DNA from 2 places in the Ancylobacter sp. TW_SC_1 genome. Region 2 is predicted to be linked to the other one. Evidence: predicted binding sites of a transcription regulator. Region 2 holds the regulator's gene; the other holds the start of a gene.
The links. The regulator PhoB, encoded in region 2, activates phosphate uptake and scavenging genes when phosphate is short. The targets are predictions, from matches to a motif close to TGTCATNNANCTGTCAT.
Positions count from the first base shown of each region.

Region 1: a site for PhoB is predicted at 5,382-5,398, ahead of AC1PZ7_RS12460 (Na/Pi symporter). Genes of this name have one in related genera too.

Region 1 covers NZ_CM166365.1:2,695,056-2,702,229, reverse strand. The annotation lists gene AC1PZ7_RS12485 (Arm DNA-binding domain-containing protein) at 1-16, shown strand, start outside; gene AC1PZ7_RS12480 (HdeA/HdeB family chaperone) at 280-564, shown strand; gene AC1PZ7_RS12475 (uracil-xanthine permease family protein) at 953-2,656, shown strand; gene AC1PZ7_RS12470 (STAS domain-containing protein) at 2,838-3,173, shown strand; gene AC1PZ7_RS12465 (ATP-binding protein) at 3,208-3,630, shown strand; gene AC1PZ7_RS12460 (Na/Pi symporter) at 3,638-5,233, opposite strand; gene AC1PZ7_RS12455 (response regulator) at 5,423-5,794, opposite strand; gene AC1PZ7_RS12450 (response regulator) at 5,809-7,174, opposite strand, start outside.
Region 2 covers NZ_CM166365.1:432,827-440,000, reverse strand. The annotation lists gene pstA (phosphate ABC transporter permease PstA) at 1-99, shown strand, start outside; gene pstB (phosphate ABC transporter ATP-binding protein PstB) at 108-929, shown strand; gene phoU (phosphate signaling complex protein PhoU) at 955-1,668, shown strand; gene phoB (phosphate regulon transcriptional regulator PhoB) at 1,706-2,407, shown strand; gene AC1PZ7_RS01975 (bifunctional transcriptional activator/DNA repair enzyme AdaA) at 2,461-3,540, opposite strand; gene AC1PZ7_RS01970 (SDR family oxidoreductase) at 3,661-4,425, opposite strand; gene AC1PZ7_RS01965 (LysR family transcriptional regulator) at 4,553-5,476, shown strand; gene AC1PZ7_RS01960 (polyhydroxyalkanoate depolymerase) at 5,509-6,861, opposite strand; gene AC1PZ7_RS01955 (ActS/PrrB/RegB family redox-sensitive histidine kinase) at 7,034-7,174, shown strand, end outside.

The DNA of each region.
Region 1 (7,174 bases), 2.3 Mb from region 2:
GAGGACCGCTTCTTAGGGGGCGGCCGATCCTGTCGGGCCGTGAAAGCCGGCCTGATCGCTCGCGCGGCTTGCGCGCTCCCGAAGGTCCGATCCGCACCCGTCAGGCGCCATTCCTGCCCATCGCTTCGCGCGCAAGGTCGGCAGCCCTCGCAGATGACGAAGCCGGATTGCCGGCCATTTCCGTCATGGTAATTTCGCGACGCCCGGCGCAGGATGAAATCGGCGCGCAATGCTGGCGCCTCGGACAGTTGCCGCAGTCAACCGTGTGGAAACGAGCCCATGAAATATGTGATCGCCGTGGTGGCGATGATGGCCAGCCTGACCCCTGCCGCGGCTGAAAAATGGGACCTGTCGACGATGACCTGCGAGCAGTTCATCAACAGCGACAAGACCACGATATCGGTCATCCTGTCGTGGCTCGACGGCTACTACAAGGACGAGGACGCCCCGCCGGTCATCGACACGGATGCGTTCGTGCAGAACGCCGAGAAGCTCGCCGGCTACTGTGCCGCCAATCCCCAGATCGGGCTCATCACCGCGACGGACAGTCTCTTCGGCGAATGAGGATATTCTCCCGGCCGATGGCGCCGGCAGCACCGCCGCCCCGGGGCCCCCTCCGGAGCCCTGCCATTCCGGTCGGGCTCGGCACTGCTTCGTCGTGGCCGGATACTGGCCGCTTCGTGATCGAGACGGCCGACACCGCCCTCCCCGGCGCGTCCTGCCGGTCCGGAGGCGGTCCCGCGTCGATGCCGGACACTTGAACGGACCGAAGTGCTCCGCCTTCGCCCGAAGCCGGATACCGCCACTCTTGCCCGCCACCGGTCGAGGTTCCATAGTCACTCATCGGATTCCCCACGCAACGGTACCGACCCGCTGAGAAATCCGCCGCTTCGAGACGGGACCGGCGATGGCGGCGTCCGTCGCCCCTCCTTCCTTTGGTCAGCTCCCTCTTATGTCGCGCAAGCCTTCCAACATTCTCTATTCGGTCGACGAGAAACCGCCGGTCGGCACGCTCATCGTTCTCGGCGTGCAGCACGCGACCCTCGCTCTGCTCTTCCTCGTCTACCCGCTGGTCGCCGCCGTCGAGGCCGGCCTGTCCTTCGAGGATACGCAGATATTCATCACCAGCTGCATCATCTTCATGGGGCTCGCGACGCTGGTGGAGTGCCTGCCCCGGCCCGGCGCCGGCATGCTGCTGGTGCAGATTCCCAACATGGCGCATCTGCCGCTCGCCGTGCAGTCGCTGGCGGCCGGCGGCCCGGCGCTCTATGCCGGCATGAGCCTCATCGCGGCCGTGTCTCAGCTCACGCTGTCCCGCTTCATGGGCGCGTTGCGCGCGGTCTTCCCACCGGAAATCTGCGGCGTCGCCGTCACCATGCTCGGTGTGGCGCTGGCCGAACCGGCGCTGCGCCGGGTGTTCGGCCTGAGCGCCGAAGGCGGCCACGCGATCGACCTGCGCTACCCGATGGTCAGCCTGGTGGCGCTCGTCATCATCATCCTGCTCGCCGTGTTCTCGCGCGGCCTCCTGCGGCTGTTCGCGGTGGCCATCGGCGCCGGGGTCGGCTGGGCGCTCGCGGCCTATGTCGGCGTTGCCCCGGTGCCGGCGCAGAACTTCTCCTCCCTGCCCTTCGTCGACCTGCCGAAGCTCGGTTTCCCCGGCATCAGCTTCATTTCCTGGGCGCTGGTTCCCGCCGCCATCCTCACCGGCGTGATCTCTGCGGTCGACATGCTCGGCACCGTCGTGTCGATGCAGCGCATGGACGATGCGGACTGGCGCCGCGCCGATCTCCTGCAGGCCGGCCGCGCCATCCGCGCCAACACCATCGCCGATATGGGCACGGCGGTCACCGGCGGCTTCGCCAGCGCCTCGTCCTCCGCCGCCATCGGCATCGCCTTTGCGACCGGTACGACGGCATGGCGGGTCGGCGCCGTGTCGGGCGTGGTGATAATCCTGGCGGCATTCTCGCCGCGCCTGATCGCCGCCCTGACCATCATCCCGCCCCCGGTCATCGGCGCGATCCTGATCTATGCCGCCGCCTTCCTCATCGTGGCGGGCATGGAGCTCATCCTTTCCCGGCGCCTCAGCGACCGGCGCATCTTCACGGTCGGCCTCGCCGTGCTCACCGGCCTCGCCGTGGCGATCCTGCCCGAACTCGTGCACAGCACGCCGGAATGGATGCAGCCCATCCTCGAATCGCCGCTGTCCGTCTCCACCGGCGTCGCCATCGCGCTGAACCTGTTCTTCCGTATCGGCATCCGCCAGGAAGCCTCGCGCCAGGTCGCGGTCGGCGACAATCCGTTCACCGTCACGACCGAATTCCTCGAACGCCAGGGCGATTTGTGGGGCGCGCGGCGCGACGTCGTCGCTGTCGCCATTCCGGTCGTCGCCGAGGGCGTGGAGATGCTGCTCGACACCGGCGTCGCCGAGAGTCTGGAGATGCGTGCCCACTTCGACGAGAACAATTTCGACGTCAGCCTGCTCTACAAGGGCGAGGCGATCGAGATTCCCACCCATCGCCCGGCGCCGGAGGACCTGCTCGGCGACGCGCAGGCCGTCGCCCGCTTCGTCGGCTATATGCTGAGCAAACGCGCCGACAAGCTGGTGCTCGCCAAGGATGGCGAGCGTCAGATGCTGACCATGCGCTTCGAGCACTGACCAGGTCTAAGTGGGGCCCGGGTCCAGGCGGGGCCGGGGTCCGACGGCAGGCCCTCCGCTTGCGCCATTTCAGCTTTGCCGATAACTCTGGGGCGATCCTCACGCGAGTGGCTGGCAGGCGCGCCGAGAGGCGCGGGCCGTCGTTTACGCGTTGCCGTAACGGTATTTCTGGAGCCGGGCCTTGATACATATCGACCGCATCGTCCAGGGCAATGTCCTCGTCACAACCGTGAAGGGACGGCTCGACAGCAGTTCGTCTCCCAAGCTGGACGAGTTCCTCGCGACGGTGCCGGGCGACGGCAGCGTCGTCCTGCTCGACTTCGCCGAACTCACCTACATCAGCTCCGCGGGTCTGCGCGTGGTGCTCAAGGCCACCAAGCTGGCGCGCAGCTCGGGCGCCACGCTCGCCGTCTGCGGCCTGGTTCCGCAGGTGCATGAGGTGTTTGACGTCAGCGGCTTCTCGACCCTCATCCCGATCCACCAGAACCGCGAGGCGGCACTCGCCACGCTAGTCTGACCGAACCCAGCCAGCCGGACCGGCGGAACGGGCCATGACCGACCTTGAGCTCGACATCCGCCTCAGGAACGATCTGGGCCAGCTCGATGGGCTGATCGACCGGATCGAGGCCTTCGTCGCGGAGGCGGGCATCGCGCCGACGCCGGCCTACCGGCTCCAGCTCGCGGTCGACGAGTTCTTCAACAACGCGGTCGACTACGGCTATCCCGACGGCCGTGACGGCGAGATCGAGGTGCGGGTGCGGCGCGTCGGCGACCGGCTCGAACTCGTCTTCAGCGACGACGGCGAGCCGTTCGACCCCTTCGCCGCCCCCGCGCCCGACGTCACCGGCACGGTCGAGGACCGCCGCATCGGCGGGCTCGGGGTGCATCTGGTGCGGACCCTCAGCGACAGCTTCGCCTATGAGCGAGCGGGGGGACGCAACGTCCTCCGGCTGGGCTTTTCCCTCGCCGCCTGACGAGGTCTCAGGAGGCGTTCAGCGCGCGGTGCACCTGGGTAAAGTCGTTCACCAGCCGGCGTGCCAGCCAGACGATGCGCTCGAACAGCACCGTCATGCGGAACAGCGCGTTCTGCACCTGGGTCGATATCTCCTGCTGCGAGGACAGCCGCTGGCGCAGTTCCTCCATCAGATGGTCGCGATGGCCCAGAAGGCTCAGCACCAGGTCCGGCTCCTCCGCGCCGAGGCTCTCCGCATGTTCGGCCACCGCGCCGAGCAGCAGATGCAGCGCCTCGGTCAGCCGCTGCGCCGTCGGCAGGTCGCGCGCCGTCGCCGCCTCGAGAGCATAGTCCGCCACCGCCTCATGCAGTGCCCCGGCATTGGTCGCCGCGTCGTCGAGCAGCAGCGCGACCGCCACCTGGTCCCGCGCGAGATGCGCGTCGAGCAGCGAGGCGAGGTAGGACTTGATGGAACCCGACAGGCTCGACCCGGCGGCGCGCAGCACCGGCGCCGGCGGCACGGAGACGTCGCCCTCCTCGCGCACATGCTCGAGCAGCTGCGGCAGCCGCGCGCTCAGGCGCGCCACCTCGCGGGTCGACAGGTCGAGCGCGGCCGCCGTGTCGTTCAGCGCCTCGCGCATCAGGAAGGCAGGTTGCGACAGCGTCTCGGCCGCGTCCATCGGCAGCAGGCGCGCCACGATGCGGCGGGTCGTCTTCTGCATCAGGGCCGCGATGGTCGCACCGCCGATCTGCGCGGCGAGGAAGACCAGCGCCAGCTCGGCGCCGACATCGTGTCCTTCCGGCCCGAGCAGCGCCGCCATGGCGTCCGGGCGCCAGGCGGCAAAGAGGGCGAGAGCCGCCAGCAATATCGACCCGCCGGCCTTCTGCACCACCTGCAGGCTGAAGACGACGCGGCCAGGACTGGTCTCGCCCGGAATCAGCGCCGCGTTGTTGATCATGGCGGCGGCGTTGGCCCCGGCGATCAGCGGCAACGCCGACCAGAGGTCGAGCAGCCCGCCGCCGACCGCCGCCACGGCCAGCGCCGCCGCCACCGAGGAGGACTGCGCCGCGACCGAGAAGCCGGCGCCGAGCAGTGCCAGGAGCCATGGGTTCTGCACCGCCGAATCCCACCAGGGATGGTGCATCAGCGCCTCGCGCATAGGACCGACGGCGACGGAGACGAGATGCATGCCGAACAGCAGCAGCGCCGCCCCAAGCGCCGCCTCCAGCACGTTGCGCATGCGGTCGCCGCGGGCGAGCCGGAAATAGGTGGCGAAGCCGACCACGCCGATCACGATTCCCGCGACGGTCGAGGTGTCGATGGCGACGATGAGCGGCAGCAGCGAGGTGCCGACATTCGCCCAGGTCGGTGCCAGCAGCGCCGGTCCGTCGGTCAGCACGCCGCCGCGCACGAAGGACACGACGATCCACGACACCGCCGTCGAGCTCTGCGTCACCATGCCGGCGATGGTGCCGTTGACGGCGACGCTGAACGGCCCGCGCAGCGCGTGGGCGAAGGCCGCGCGCGCGCGGCGCCCGACCAGCGGCACAAGGTTGCTCGAAAGCCCCCGGACGCCGATGAAGAAGAGTCCCAGGCCGCTCAGCAGAAGCGCGATCGTCGCCATACGCCCGACTACTCTCTGCTTCGAACGGACACGGGACGGCCCTTCAATGGACAAGCACGCCTGGGGAAATCACGCCTGAAAAAATCCGGCCGACGAAACGCCGGCCGAGTCGGGATAGGCAAGACGTACGCCGTTATCGGGTCGTCATATGACGGGACGGTGACAAGACGCACGCCCGCTGCGGCCCGCTCACTCGGCCATGCCGAGCTGCGCCTTGATCTTGCCGAGCAGGCGCGGCAGTTCCACCGGCTTGGTGTCGAAGTCGTCGCAGCCGGCGGCCATGGCGTCCTCGCGGTCCTTGGCCATGGCGTGGGCCGTGAGGGCGATCACCGGTATGCCGGCGGTCTCGGGATGGGCCTTCACCTGGCGCGTCGCCTCCCAGCCGTCGAGCACCGGCAGGCTCATGTCCATGAGGATCAGCGCCGGCTTCTCCGACAGAGCGAGATCGACGCCCTCCTGCCCGTTCACCGCGATCACCACCTCGAAGCCGTTGCGTGCGAGCCGCCGCGAGAGCATGTCGCGGTTCATCTCATTGTCTTCGACCAGAAGAATCTTCGCCATCGCTCCCGCTCCGTTCAATGGCCGCGACCGGCGATATGCGCCAGAGCCGAACCGAGCGTGCCGATCGGCTGCGCGCTCTTGTTGAGGATCAGCAGCGTGTTGCGCGCCAGGAAATCGCGCTCGTGATCCGTCAGTTCCTTGGCGGTCAGCACGACGATGGGCAGCTCGGCATATTTCGGTACCGCCCGCACCTTTTCGAGGAAGGTGAAGCCGTCCATCACCGGCATCATCAGGTCGAGCAGCACCAGCGACGGCGGATGGTGAGCATCGAGCCAGCCGATCGCCTCCTGCCCGTTGCCGGCCTCGGCCACGGCGAGCCCGGCGCCCTCGATGGTCGTACGCACCATGGCGCGCACCTGCGGGTCGTCGTCCACCACCAGCACCACGCCCTCGTCGGCGCCGGGGGCGAATTTGTGGATCAGCGCGATCAGCCGCTGCCGGTCGACCGGCTTGGTCATGTATTCCGACGCGCCGAGCGAATAGCCGAGGTTCCGGTCGTCGACGATAGTGAGCATGATGACCGGGATATGCTCCAGCTCGGGCTCGGACTTCATGATGCCGAGCACCGACCAGCCGTCGATCTTCGGCATCATCACGTCGAGCGTGACGATGTCCGGCGGCTCCTTGCGCATGATGTTGAGCGCCTCGATGCCGTCGCGGGCGTGGCGCAGGAGGTAGCCCTCCTTGCCGAGCGTCGCCGCGAGCACTTCATGCACCGCCGGGTCGTCGTCGACCACCAGCACGGTGATCGCGCCCGGCTCGGAGGGAGCGCCCGGATCGACGATGTCCGCCGCACCGCTCTCGGCGGGCGCGACATGCGTCTCGACCGGCAGCTCGATGGTGAAGGTCGACCCCTTGCCCGCCTCGCTCTTTACCGAGATCGTGCCGCCCAGCATGGCGGCGAAATGCTTGGTGATGGTGAGGCCGAGCCCGGTACCGCCGAAATTGCGGGTGGTCGAGGAATCCGCCTGGGTGAACGCCTGGAACAGGCGGCCCATCTGCTCCTCGCTCATGCCGATGCCGCTGTCGGTGACATCGAAGCGGATGGCGCTGCAGCCGTCGATCATCCTGTCGCGCGAGATGCGCAGCGTCACGGTGCCGTCCTTGGTGAACTTGGCGGCATTGCTCAGCAGGTTGATGAGGCTCTGCTTCAGCTTGGTGAGGTCGGTGCGCAGCGTGCCGATGTCGATCGGGCAGTCGATCACCAGCTGGTTGGCGTTCTTCTGCATCATCGGGCTGACGATGGTCTTCACCTCGTCGACCATCCGGCTCAGGAACACCTGTTCGAGATAGACGTCCATCCGCCCGGCCTCGATCTTCGAGAGGTCGAGGATGTCGTTGATCAGCCCCAGAAGGTGCTTGCCGGCCGCCTGGATCTTG
Region 2 (7,174 bases):
GACTGGGTGGCTCTGGCCTGGGCGGGCGCCCTCATCATCACCGTCGGGGTTCTGACCCTGAACATCCTTTCCCGCCTCGTCCTGGCGAAGATGAAGTGAGACGGACCATGAACTTCGCACCCGAAACGTCGATCGACATCGCCTCCGCCGTCAATCGCGCCACCGCGCCGTCGGCCGAGTCCAAGCTCAAGGTCGAGAAGCTCAACTTCTATTACGGCGACAACCATGCGCTGAAGAACATCAACTTCGACATTCCCGAGAAGCGCGTCACCGCGATGATCGGGCCGTCGGGCTGCGGCAAGTCCACGCTGCTGCGCATCTTCAACCGCATGTACCAGCTCTATCCGGGCCAGCGCGCGGAAGGGAAGATCCTGTTCGACGGCGCCGACCTGCTGAGCAAGGATCTGGATTCCACCGTGGTGCGCTCGCGCATCGGCATGGTGTTCCAGAAGCCGACGCCGTTCCCGATGTCGATCTACGACAACATCGCCTTCGGCGTGAAGCTGCACGAGCGCCTCAACAAGGCGCAGATGGACGAGCGCGTGGAATGGTGCCTGCGCAAGGCGGCGATCTGGGAGGAGACCAAGGACCGTCTCCACACCTCGGCGCTCGGCATGTCCGGCGGCCAGCAGCAGCGCCTGTGCATCGCCCGCACCATCGCGGTGCGTCCGGAAGTGATCCTGCTCGACGAGCCGACCTCGGCGCTCGATCCGATTTCGACCTCGAAGATCGAGGATCTGATCGACGAGCTGAAGCAGGAATTCACCATCGTCATCGTCACGCACAACATGCAGCAGGCGGCGCGCTGTGCCGACATCACCTCGTTCTTCTATCTCGGCGAACTGATCGAGGTCGCCGCGTCGAACGAGATCTTCACCAACCCGCGCGAAGCCCGCACCCGCGACTACATCACCGGCCGCTTCGGCTGAACGCACGACGAGAGAGGCCTGACCCATGACCGAACATATCGTCTCGTCGTTCGACACCGACCTGAAGGAACTCGGCCGCCGCGTGGTCGAGATGGGCGGACAGTCCGAACGCCTTGTCGCCGACTCCGTGCAGGCGCTTGTCAAGCGCGACAGCGAGCTCGCCCAGAAGGTGATCGTGCTCGACGGTCCGGTCGATCTGTTGCAGCGGGAGATCGAGGAGAAGGCGGTGCTCATCATCGCCCGCCGCCAGCCGCTGGCCGGCGACCTGCGCGAGATCGTCGCCGCCATGCGCATCGCCAACGATCTGGAGCGCATCGGCGACCTCGCCAAGAACACCGCCAAGCGCGTCCTCGCCCTCACCGGCGAGTTCCATCCGCAGAAGCTGGTGCGCGGCGTGGAGCACATGTCGACCATCGTGCTCGAGCAGCTCAAGATGGTGCTCGATTCCTACGCGAGCCGCGACGAGACCCGTGCCTTGGAAGTCTGGCAGCGCGATGGCGAGGTCGACGTGCTCTACACCTCGCTGTTCCGCGAACTCCTCACCTACATGATGGAGGACCCGCGCAACATCTCGCTGTGCACGCACCTGCTGTTCTGCGCCAAGAACATCGAGCGCATCGGCGACCACGCCACCAACATTGCCGAGACGATCCACTATCTCGTCACCGGTCAGCTCCTGACGGAGGAACGGCCGAAGCAGGACACCAGCAGCCTGACCAGCGTGGCGTTCCCGGCCTGAGGCCCCCGGTGCCCCACGAACGATCGGGAACCAGACCATGCCGACCAATATTCTGATCGTGGAGGATGAGGAGCCCCTCACCCTCCTGCTGCGCTACAATCTCGAATCCGAGGGATATGCGGTCGAGAGCGTCGGGCGCGGCGACGAGGCCGAGACCCGGCTGCGCGAAAGCGTCCCGGATCTGCTGATCCTCGACTGGATGCTGCCGGGGCTCTCCGGCATCGAGCTGTGCCGGCGCCTGCGCGCGCGCCCCGACACGGAGCGCATGCCGATCCTCATGCTCACCGCGCGCGGTGAGGAGACCGAGCGGGTGCGCGGCCTCGCCACCGGCGCGGATGACTATGTCGTCAAGCCCTTCTCGGTTCCCGAACTGGTGGCGCGGGTGCGGGCGCTGCTGCGCCGGGCCAAGCCCGAGCACATCTCGACCCTGCTGCGCGCCGGCGACATCGAGCTCGACCGCGAGACCAAGCGGGTGCACCGCGCCGGCCGCGAGCTGCATCTCGGCCCCACCGAGTTCCGCCTGCTGGAATTTCTCATGCAGTCGCCGGGACGGGTCTATTCGCGCGAGCAGCTGCTCGACGGCGTGTGGGGACAGGACGTCTATATCGACGAGCGGACGGTCGACGTGCATGTCGGACGCCTGCGCAAGGCACTCAACCGGGCGCGTCAGCCGGACCCGATCCGCACCGTGCGCGGCTCCGGCTACTCGTTCAACGAGATGTTCGCCCGGGCGCACTGACGGGCCGTCCAAGCTGCGCATCGGCCGGGATGATGCGGGGGGGTGGCGTCGCATCACCCCGTCGCGGCGACCCTGTCGCGACCCTGCCGGTACTGCTGCTCGATCTCCAGAAGCCGCTGCTTGCGCCAGAGCCCGCCGCCATAGCCGGTCAGCGAGCCGTCCGCGCCGATGACGCGGTGGCAGGGGATCACCAGCGCGATCTGGTTGGCGCCGTTCGCCCGGGCGACGGCGCGGATCGCCGAGGGCTGCCCCATCCGGCGGGCGATTTCCGAATAGCTCACCGTCGCGCCGGGTGGAATCTGCCGCAGCTCGGACCAGACGGCGCGCGTGAACGCGCTGCCGTCGAGTGCCAGCGGCGTCCGGAAGGCGGCCGACGTACCGGCGAAGAAGTCGGCGAGCTCGGCGCGGATCTGCTCGGTGGGGGCGTAACCGCCGATTCCGAGATCGCCGCGCGCCCGCTTCCGCAGCCGCGCGATCTCGGCCGGCAAACCCTTGCGCTCGATGAATTCCAGCAGGTGCAGATGGGAGGCGCTGCAGATGGCGATCATGTCGCCAAGCGGCGTGCTGATCCAGTCGGCCAGCAGCGTGCCATGCCCGGCGATGTCGCCCGGCGCGCAGCCCATGAGCCGGGCGAAGGCGGCGCGGAAGGCGCTCGCCGACTGGAAGCCGGCGTCGTGCTGCGCGGTGATGACCTTGCCGCCGTCCGAGAGCGTCTCGAAGCCCTCTCTCAGCCGCCGGTGCCGCGCCATTTCGAGGAAGGTCATGCCGAATTGCCGCTTGAAGCTGCGTCGCACCGTCGACAGGTCGAACCCCATCCGTGCGACATGGTCCTCGCTCCAGCGGCGCGCGGGATGCTCATCGAGCGCGGCGAGCAGTGCCCCGATCGCCGGGTCGGCGCTCGCCGCGGGCTGCAGCGGATGGCAGCGCCGGCAGGGGCGGAAGCCGGCCTCGATGCACTCGCCGACCGTCGCGACGAAGGTGCAGTTCTCCGGCCTCGGCTTGCGCGCGGGGCAGGTCATCCGGCAGAAGATGCCGGTGGAGGCGACGCAGACATAAGCGCGGCCCTCATAGCCTTCGTCGCGGTCGAGAAGGGCGCGGTAGAGCGTCTCGTGATCGGGCAGATCGAACAGCATGGGCAAAATCTAGCATCGCCCGGATGGTGTGCCGCCGCAAATCGGGCGGTTATTTCCTCGCGCGGCATTGCCGCGCGACCTGGCTGCAGAGCGTACCGCCCGGGCGCCGTCCGTCACGGCTCAGGTACGGGTGATCGACAATCCGCCATCGACCAGATGCGCCGTGCCGGACACGAAGGACGCATCGTCCGAGGCGAGATAAAGCACTGAGCGGGCGATCTCCTCGGGCTGGCTGACACGCTTCAGCGCGTGCAGTCCGACGAGGAAGGCCTGTCCGGCCGCGTCGGGATTGCGTTCGCGGAACATCGGCGTGTCGACCGCGCCCGGAAGGATCGCGTTCACCCGCACGCCCTGCGGCCCGTATTCGGCGGCGAGCGCCTGCGTCAGGCCGATCAGGCCGGATTTCGACGCGGCATAGGCGGCGGTGCCGGGGAAGGCGACGGTGTAGCCGACGAAGGTGGAGGTGAAGATCACCGAGCCACCGCCATTCCTGAGCATCTGCGCGATCTGCTGCTGGGCGCCGTAGAAGGCGCCGGTCAGGTTGATCGCCAGCGCATCGTTCCAACCGGCCGCCGAGACATCGACACTGTCGCCGCCTTCACCGAGCGTGCCGGCATTGTTGAACGCAATGTCGAGCCGACCGTAGCGCTCGGTCGCCAACGCTACCAGCGCCTTGGCATAGTCCTGCGAGCGCACGTCGCCAGCCAGCGCCGTCGCTTCGCCGCCGGCAGCAGCAATCTCGGCGACCAGCGTGTCGAGTTCATCCTTGCGGCGGGCTCCGACCACAACCTTCGCGCCCTCGGCGGCGAACAGAAGCGCCGTTGCGCGACCGATGCCGGAGCTGGCACCTGTGACGATAGCCACCTTCGCGTTGAGACGTTGCATGAGATTTCCCCGTGATCGATGTCGCCGGCCGATCCGCGCCGGCCCGTTTTCGTCACAGAGTATGGCCCGTGTCTCCCGTTCGGATTAGTATGCCGATGGTGAACTTCGTGTCCGGAAAATCCGAACGATGAAACTCGACGGCATCGCGGTTTTCGTCGCCATCGCGGGAGCCGGCTCGATCAGCGAGGCCGCCCGCCGGCTGCGCGTGTCGAAATCCGTGGTGAGCGACCGCCTGGCCGAGCTGGAGCGCAGCCTTGGCGCCAGCCTCATTCACCGCTCGACCCGCAAGCTCTCGCTCACCGAGGACGGCGCGGCCTTCCTGGAGCGCGCCGCGCCTGCGCTGCGCGAGCTGGATTCCGCGGCCGCCGACCTTGCCGAGCGGCGGGGGACGCTCGCTGGTCCGCTGCGGCTCTCCGCGCCGGTCAGCTTCACCCGCCTGCATCTGGGGCCGGCGCTCTATCCGTTCCTGCGCGCCCATCCCGGCATCGAGCTGACGCTCGACCTCGACGACCGCCGCATCGACGCGCAGGCGGAAAGCTATGACGGGGTGATCCGGCACGGGCCGATGCACGACAGCCGGCTCGTTGCCTGGCGCCTCGCGCGCAGCCGCCGCCAACTGGTGGCGGCGCCGGACTATCTGGCACGACATGGCTCTCCGGGCAGCCTCTCCGCGCTCGATGGGCATCGCGGCATCTTCTACACACATCGCGGCATCGCCGACTGGCGTTTCGTGATGCCGGACCGCACGGTGCAGGTGCGCGCCCAGGTCGGCCTGCGGGTGAATAATGGCGAGGTGATGCGCGACGCCGCCATTGCCGGCCTTGGCATCGCGTTGCTGCCGATGTTCCTTGCCGGCGCGGCGATCAGGGCCGGCAGCCTCGACGTCGTGGACGTCGGCGCCGTCGCCGAGCCGGAGTTCATCTATGTCGCGCATCCCGAAGGGCGCCGCCCCTCGGCCAAGCTGCGCGCATTGGCTGATTGCCTGCGCGCGGCCTTCGGCGATCCGCCCTATTGGGAAATCGGAACCCAGAAGGGTGCCTCCGCCGATTGACACGGCACGGAGAGCAAGACGGGGCGCCCGTCTTACTCCGGCTGGTTGTGGCCCTTCTTCGGCCAGTTGTGCGAGAGCACGAAGTCGGAGATGCGCGGGGCGATCTCGGCACGGAAGCGCGAGCCGTTGAACACGCCGTAATGGCCGACCGTCGGCTGCAGGTAGTGCGCCTTCATGTCGTCGGGCAGGTTCGAGCACAGCTTGTGCGCCGCCCGGGTCTGGCCGACGCCGGAAATGTCGTCGTTCTCGCCCTCGACGGTCAGCAGCGCGACGTTGCGGATCTTCGACGTGTCCACCCTCTCGCCGTGATGGGTCATCTCGCCCTTCGGCAGGGCGTGGTCGATGAAGACGGTCTGCAGCGTCTGCAGATAGTAGTCCGCCGGCAGGTCCATCACCGACAGGTACTCGTCGTAGAATTCGCGGTGCTTGGCGGCGGAATCGCCGTCGCCCTTGACGAGATGGCCGAACATCTCGGTGTGCGCCTGCAGATGGCGCTGCAGATTCATGCTGACGAAGCCGTGCAGCTGCAGGAAGCCGGGATAGACCTGACGCATCACGCCGGGATGCGGCCACGGAACGGTGGTGATGACGTTGCGGCGGAACCAGTCGAGCCCGCGTTCCTCGGCGAAGCGGTTCACCGCGGTCGGGCTCTCGCGCGTGTCGATCGGCCCGCCCATCAGCACCATGGAGGCGGGCACGTTGGGATCGCCCATCTCCTCCATGCGCGCCACGGCGGCCAGCACCGGCACTGCCGGCTGGCAGACGGCGAGCACGTGCACGCCCCCGCCGAGGTGGCGGAAGATCTCGATGAGGTAGTCGATATAGTCGTCGAGCCCGAAGCGTCCCTCGGCCATCGGCACGTCGCGCGCGTCCACCCAGTCGGTGATGTAGAGGTCGTGATTGGGCAGCAGCGTCTGCACCGTGCCGCGCAGCAGCGTGGCGTAGTGGCCGGAGAGCGGCGCGACGATCACCATGCGCGGCTGCGGCCGGCGCGGCTCGTGGGCGAAGTCCCGCCGGAAATGCAGCAGCCGGCAGAAGGGACGCTCCCATACGGTCTCGATCTCGACCGGCACATGGGTGGCGCCGACCGTCGTCTCGGTGATGCCCCAGTCCGGCTTGCCGTAGCGTCGCGTGGTGCGCTCGAACATCTCGCACGCCGCCGACATCGACTTGCCGAAGCCGGTATGGGAAAGCGGATTGGTCGGGTTGCGGTAGTAGAGCCGCCCGGCATCGGCCATCACCCGCAACGGGTCGAGCGCCGCATGGCCCATCTCGAACATCCAGTAGAGCGGACGCGACAGTGCCGAAGCGGTCTCGATCGTTGCCTCAGGTGCCGTTGCCGCCTCGGCCGCGTCGGGCACGTCTCCGAAAACACCGATCGCCATGAAAGCCTCCGTCGATGGATCCGCCCAGGGGGCCGGGTCCTTCTTGTGCGCTGCAGCATAGATAGGCTCTTTCGCGGCGCCGTCAACGAAGACGCACCCTCGCCCTCGGGTCGCATCTGCGGCTATAGAGGGCATTCAGGCGCCTGGGAGGCGCCGCGGACGGGGCAATGCCATGTCGCTCTCGCTCGATCATCCGATTGGCGAACGTTTCTTCGGTCTCCGGCTCGACACGCTTATCCGCCTGCGCTGGCTCGCGATTTCCGGCCAGACGCTGGCCATCGTGGTGGTGCAGTGGCTGCTGGGCTTCACCCTG